Regions from separate parts of the Micromonospora sp. NBC_01796 genome, predicted to be linked through region 1. Evidence: riboswitches for the same ligand, from Rfam matches in the RefSeq annotation. Region 1 holds a riboswitch; the other holds the start of a gene.
What was found. A riboswitch is a leader RNA that binds a small molecule or an ion and turns the genes downstream of it on or off. The one in region 1 is predicted to bind cyclic di-AMP.
Positions count from the first base shown of each region.

Region 2: it holds a riboswitch for cyclic di-AMP, as region 1 does, so the genes downstream of both, OIE47_RS10370 (coiled-coil domain-containing protein) here and OIE47_RS14225 (C40 family peptidase) in region 1, are expected to answer to the same signal.

Region 1 is NZ_CP109078.1:3,082,535-3,085,937, reverse strand. Features, by position in the region: gene OIE47_RS38005 (pyridoxamine 5'-phosphate oxidase family protein) at 1-65, opposite strand, end outside; gene dcd (dCTP deaminase) at 181-759, shown strand; gene OIE47_RS14225 (C40 family peptidase) at 840-1,823, opposite strand; cyclic di-AMP (ydaO/yuaA leader) riboswitch at 1,891-2,028, opposite strand; gene OIE47_RS14220 (NlpC/P60 family protein) at 2,244-3,272, opposite strand.
Region 2 is NZ_CP109078.1:2,268,267-2,271,669, forward strand. Features, by position in the region: gene OIE47_RS10360 (NADPH-dependent F420 reductase) at 1-129, opposite strand, end outside; gene OIE47_RS10365 (dienelactone hydrolase family protein) at 240-902, opposite strand; cyclic di-AMP (ydaO/yuaA leader) riboswitch at 1,492-1,621, shown strand; gene OIE47_RS10370 (coiled-coil domain-containing protein) at 1,625-2,659, shown strand; partial or broken gene OIE47_RS10375 (glycoside hydrolase family 65 protein) at 2,756-3,403, opposite strand, start outside.

The DNA of each region.
Region 1 (3,403 bases):
AGGAGGATGCGGATCGCCTCGGCGAGACGCGGGGCGTCGGCGGCGAATTCGGACCAGGATGCCATGCGGAGAGTCTATCGAACACATGTTCGAGAGCGGTAGTGCGACACGCGTGAGCCGGGCGCCACTCCGGGTACGGGTACGCCGTGACCGGGCCCGACGGCTCGCTAAGGTGTCGGGATGCTGCTCTCCGACCGCGACCTGGTCATCGAGATCAAGGCGGGCACTCTCGGGCTCGACCCGTTCGAGCCCGCACTCGTGCAACCGTCGAGCATCGACGTACGGCTGGACCGGCTCTTCCGGGTCTTCAACAACCATCTCTACACCCACATCGACCCGGCGAGTCAGCAGGACGACCTGACCTCGGTGGTGGACGTGCCGGACGGCGAGCCGTTCGTGCTGCATCCCGGCGAGTTCGTGCTCGCCTCGACGCTCGAGGTCATCTCGCTCGGCGACCAGCTCGCCGGCCGACTGGAGGGCAAGTCGAGCCTGGGTCGGCTGGGACTGCTCACCCACTCCACCGCCGGTTTCATCGACCCCGGCTTCTCCGGCCACGTCACGCTGGAACTCTCCAACGTGGCCAACCTGCCGATCACCCTCTGGCCCGGCATGAAGATCGGCCAGCTCTGCATCTTCCGGCTCTCGTCCCCGGCCGAGCACCCGTACGGCTCAGCCGTGTACGGCTCGCGTTACCAGGGCCAGCGCGGCCCCACCCCGAGCCGCTCCTGGCAGCACTGGCGCACCTGGCCGACCCGCTGAGCGGGTAGCGACGACAGTCAGGGCTGGCACCCGCGTACGGGATGCCAGCCCTGATCGTTTCGAGACGGGTCGACCGGTGGTCAGCCGGGGCGGCCGAAGCTGTGGATCGTGCCCTCGTCGACGCGTTTCATCTTGATCGGTTCACCGGCCTGGGAGGCGTGCACCACCCACCCGTTGCCCACGTACATGCCGACGTGGTGCAGGTCGGCGTAGTAGAAGACGAGATCTCCGGGGCGCAGGTCGGCGCGCTTGACGTACGCCGTGACCCGGCGCTGCGCGGCGGCGTTGTGCGGCAGCGTCACCCCGGCCTTGGCCCAGGCGGCGAGCATCAGCCCGGAGCAGTCGAAGTTGTTCGGCCCGGCGGCGCCCCAGACGTAGAGCTTGCCGATCTGCTGGCAGGCGTACTTGACGGCGATGCCGGCGCCGCCGCCCGGGTACTCGGACGGGCACGGGGCCGGGGCGAGCGGGCCGCCGCCACCGTTGCCGTACACCTTGATCCGCAGTTTCTGCAGCCGGTCGATCTCGGCGTCGATCTGCTTCTTCTTCGCGGCCAGGTCGGCCTCGGTGCGGGTGAGCTGGGCGACCAGGGTGTCCAGCGGCGCCTTCTGGGCCGCGTACTTCTCCTTGAGGTCGACCACGGCCTGCACGTCGTGCTGCTGCCGGCGGGCGAACTGGTCGAGGATGGTGAGCTGGTCGGCGAGCATCGTCGGCGAGTCCGTGGTCAGGATCGCGTTGATCGCCGAGGCGTTGTCGCCCTTGTACGCCCGCACGGCCATGTCGCTGACCTTGCCCATGGCCATGTCGACCTGGAGCTGCAACGGCTGGATCTTCTTGGCCAGCGCGTCGGCCTGCTTCTGCTTGACGGCCAGGTCCTGGCGGGTGGCGTTGTGCTTCTCGATGATCGGTTCGAGCTGGTTCCAGGCCACGTCGATCTGCTTCTCGATCTCGGCGACCGAGGGCTCGGCGTGGGCCGGGGTGGTACCGAGCAGGAGAACGGCTACGCCGGCGATCGCGGCGAGCAGGCTGGTACGGACAGGCCAACGGGTACGCGATCGCACGGTCATCGGGTCGACCGGAGTCGACGCAACGGACAGCGACCGCGGGGCATGGCTAGCCACCGGGGTTGGGCGCTCCTTCTTCCGTTACCGCGTACCGGGTTAGCTGACGGGTTCGGGCGGGAAGTGGCGCCCTACCACGAGAATTCGCGGATTCACCCCGAGGTGCTGGGTCCCCGGCTCGTTTCGGAAAACGATTCGGCGGTGTCGAGCCGGTGCCACCCGGGCTGGGTGGACTGGTGCCGCCCCGACGATCTCCCACAGTAGGAAGCCTGTTATTGAAGTGCAACCCGTGGCAGGAGTGAAATCTTTCCGTATATCAGACAACCACGTACGGTGTGTTGTGGTCGACATAAAGAGAACCCCTTGCTAACGGCGGGTGCCGCTGGCAAGGGGTTCTTCATTGCAAATCTGGGCAATTACACCAGGTCAGCCCGGACGGCGGAACCCGGCAACCGGCATGACGTCAATGCTCTGCATCTGCACCGGCTTACCGGACCGTGGCGAGTGCACCATCAGCCCGTTACCGACATACATACCGACGTGGTGCAGATCACCGTAGAAGAAGACCAGATCGCCGGCTCGGGCGTCGGCCCGGCTCACCGCCTTTCCCTCGTTCCACTGTGCACCGGTGAAGTGCGTGAGCTTCACCCCGGCCTTGCCCCAGGCGTACTGGGTCAGGCCCGAACAGTCGAACGAGTTGGGGCCGGTCGAACCCCAGACGTACGGCTTGCCGATCTGCGCGCAGGCGGTCTTGACCGCGGTGCCGGCGGCACCACCGGGGTACGTCGCCGGGCAGGGGCCCTTGCGCAACGCGCCACCGGCACTGCTCGACCCGTACGCGGTCAGACGCAGCTTCTCCAGCCGCTCGATCTCACCGTTGATCTGCTTGCGCTTGCCGGCGAGCTCGGTGTCCTGCTTCTTCTGCTGGGCGATCAGCTCGTCCAGCTTGCGCTTCTCGCCGTCGTACTTGTCCCGGGCGGCGGTGACGTCGGCGATCTGCTCCTGCTGCTGGCGGGCCAGGTGGTCCAGGATGGTGAGCTGGTCCGCGAGCTGGGTCGGCGTACCGGTGGTGATCAGCGCGTTCAGGTCCGACGACGGGCCGGTCTTGTAGTAACGCGAGGCCAGGTCACCGACCCGATCGAGCGCCATGTTGGCCTGTAGCGCCAGCGGCTGAATCTTCTTCTGCAGGTCGGCCGACTTCTTCTGGTTCGCCAGAAGCTGGCCGTGCACCTTGTTGTACTGCTCGATGGTCGGTTCGAGCTGCACCCACTGGGTGTCGATCTGCGATTCGATTTCGTCGACCGTCGGAGCGGCCTGCGCCTGCGTGGCGGGCAGCAGTCCGGCGAGCACCACGGCAGAGAGCGCCAACAGGCGGTACGTGCGGCGGCGTGTGCCACCACCCGGATGCTCATGATTGGTCGAATGGCGATGGGAGGGCACGCGTGCCACCGGCACCGACTCCTTCGTTACCGACCGCTGGGTGCCACCCGAGGGGGGAAATGGGCGCCGACGTCCCACAGCGGTCGGAGCCCCACATTAGGGAAGGTTCGTTCGCGAATCAAGGCCGCTGGTCGGATACTCCTCGC
Region 2 (3,403 bases), 810 kb from region 1:
ATCGCCCATGAGGTCCTGCATCTTCTGTGGGCCGCTCGCGTTCGCGATCGCGATCTCGTGGCCCGCCGCGGCGAGACGACGGGCGAGCGTTCCACCTACGTTTCCTGCGCCGATGATCCCGATGTGCATGCCAGCGGGTTACCCGCCAATCCCGCCGATGAACGGGTCGGACAGGGGTCCGCGTTCGGCGTCCGAGCCACAGACGGACGGCCTCGGGCAGCGGCGAAAGCGCGCACCGGTCAGGGGGCGGCGCCGAAACTGGGTAGGCGGTCGGCGAACCAGTCGGCGGCCTGGTCGGCCACCTGCTCCAGCGCTCCGGGCTCCGGGAACAGGTGGGTCGCGTCGGGGATGATCCGCAGTTCCACCTCCCCGCCGAGCGCGTCGCGGGCCTGCTGGTTGAACTGGATCACCTGTTCGTCCTGACCGCCGACCAGCAGCAGGGTCGCCGCGCGTACGCGGGAAAGGGCCGGACCCGCCAGGTCCGCGCGGCCGCCGCGGGAGACGACCGCCGGTACGTGCTCCGGCCGCTCGGCCGCGGCTACCAGTGCCGCCGCCGCACCCGTGCTCGCGCCGAACAGCCCGATCGGCACGGCGGCCGTGTCGGGCTCGGCCCGCAGCCAGTCGATCACCCCGACCACCCGGCCGGCGAGCATCGGTATGTCGAAGCGCAGCTCCGCGGTCTTCTCGTCGACCTGCTCCTCCTCGGGCGTAAGCAGGTCGACGAGCACGGTCGCCAGGGCCCGCTGGTTGAGTACCCTCGCCACCGCGACGTTGCGCGGGCTGCGCCGGGAGCTGCCGCTGCCGTGGGCGAACAGCACCACTCCGACCGTCCCCTCGGTAGGGGTGACCAGGTCGGCGGTGAGCTGCACCTCCCCGGCCCAGATCGTGGTCTCGGTCGTCACTGTCTCCACCCGCTGTCCGGTACCCGCCTACGAGTGGAACAACCCGCCGCCGGGCCGCCAATCCCCGTTTGCGGGCTCGGTGGTCGGGAAGGCGAACCGGGTCAGGCAGGAAGACCACGGCGGCCGTGGCAGCGGCCCGCGCTGAGGCGATCGTGAGGATGCCATGACCCACCACAAATCCGCTAAGTCGGAGTCCGGTCGAGCCGGCACCAGTCCGCCGAAGGACAAACGCGACAAGCGCGAGGGTGCGCGGCGGGACTGGGCGGACGAGGCGGCACAGGCACGGGCCTCGGACGACCCGCGCCGGGTGACCCCGCACGACCCTTCGGGTGTTCCCTCGACCGGGGACCGCCGCTAGATCAGGAGAGACACCACGGCTCGGCCGACACCGGAGATTTCGGTCTCCGGGACGCGGCCGGGGCCGGGCACGACGACACGCCCCGGCGGGCACTCCTCACGGAGGCCCGCCGGGGTTCGGTGCGCTAGCAGGAGAAATCTCTGGCGGCGACCCTGAAATCGGGTACTAAGTCCGTCTGATCCGGTAATGTCACCCTCGGTTCCGACCCGGTGGTACCCCCTCTGCTGTCGGCGACGACCGCCGCCCAATCGCCTTGTGCGAGCCGGGGAACCAGGTAGTCGGGGTGAGTCCGCACACGCGGTAGGGCCTGTTCCGTCCCGAACCCGTCAGCTAACCCGGTCGGCGGCCGACGGGAGGAACGTGCATGACGAGACCCAAGCGTCAGCGGTTCTCGCTGGCCCTGACCCTGCTCGCCGTGGTGACTCTGCTGGGCGGTGCCGCCGTCGCGGCCGGGCCGGCCGCAGCCGCACCCTCCTCGCCGACCGCGCCCGGGGACGAGGGCGGCAACCCCCTCTTACGTGACGTACTCGAGTCGGCCGGGCGTGGTTACGCCGCCGCGAGCGTCGGGGTGGAGAACGCCCGCAAGCACCAGGTGGCGCTCGCCGACGAACTGCGGCAAATCGAGGCACAGCTCGACCAGCTCACGCCCGAGGTCGGAGAGGTCGCCGTCAGCGCCTACCGGATCGGCCGGATCGGGCCGATCTCCGCGCTGCTCGGCAGCGCCTCACCGGACGACTTCATGGACCGGGCCGGGGGGCTCGACCTGATCGCGCAGCGCGACAACAGCAAACTTCGCCAACTGTACGAGGCACGCGACCGGGCCACCCGGGCGAAGGCGGCGGCCGACGCGGCGATGGCCGAGGAACAGCGCCAGCTCTCCGTGATGGCCAAGCAGAAGGAGGCGGCCGAACGCGCCCTCTCCCAGGTCGGCGGCACCAGCACCGAGGGCTTCGTGAACGCCAGCTCACCGGTCGCGGAATCCGCACCGCGCAACCGGGACGGGTCCCTGCCGGCGCAGTCCTGCAACCAGAACGACCCGACCACCAACGGCTGCGTCACCCCGCGCACCCTGCACGCGCTGACCGAGACCAAACGGCTCGGCTTCACCCGGTACGTGTCGTGTTACCGCAGCGGTGGGCCGTTCGAACACCCGAAGGGCCGGGCCTGCGACTTCTCCGCGCAGCCCGGCGGGTTCGGCGGGGACGCCAGTGGCGGCGACAAGACGTACGGCAACAACCTCGCCGCGTTCCTGGTCCGCAACGCCGACCGGCTCGGCATCCTCTACGTGATCTGGTACCGCCAGATCTGGTTCCCGGCAACGGGCTGGAAGGCGTACTCGTCCGCGAAGGGTGACCCGTCCAGCGACCACACCAACCACGTACACCTGTCCCTGCTCTGACCGGGGACGGCCGCGGACCTACTTCTGGGCGCGGGGGCGGCGCGGGGGCTCGACCTCGGACTTGACGGTCGGGCCGGCGATCTCGGCCACCGAGGCCCGGCGGGCCGGGGCGCGGCCGGGCGGCTGCTTCGGTGCGGGACCCGCCGGGCGCGCCTCCGGCACCGGTTTGGTCACCGGTTCGTCGGAGGTGACCCGGACCTTCTCCCCGTGGTGGAACAGCTCCACCACCCCGCCGCTGCTGTCGCCGTCGCGCAGGGAGTACGTCGTCTCGCGTTCGCGTACGTCGACCCGGAGCCGGTGCCCGTGCCAGACCAGCGAGAACTCCAGCCGGTCGATCCGGTTCGGTAGCCGGGGCGCGAAATAGAGGGTGTCCCCGTGGTCGCGCATCCCGCCGAAGCCGGCGACCAGCGCGATCCACGCCCCGGCCAGTGAGGCGACGTGCACCCCGTCGCGGGTGTTCTGGTTCAGGTCGTGCAGGTCCATCAGGGCGGCCTCGCCCAGGTAGTCGTGGGCCAGCTCGAGATGCCCCACCTCGGCCGCGAGGACCGCCTGGGTGCAGGCCGACAACGACGAGTCGCGGACCGTACGCCGCTCGTAGTAGGCGAAGTTGCGGGACTTCTCCTCCGGGGTGAACGCGTCCCCGCGCCAGTGCATGGCGAGCACCAGGTCGGACTGCTTCACCACCTGCTTGCGGTACAGGTCGAAGTACGGGTAGTTCAGCAGCAGCGGGTACTTCTCCGGCGG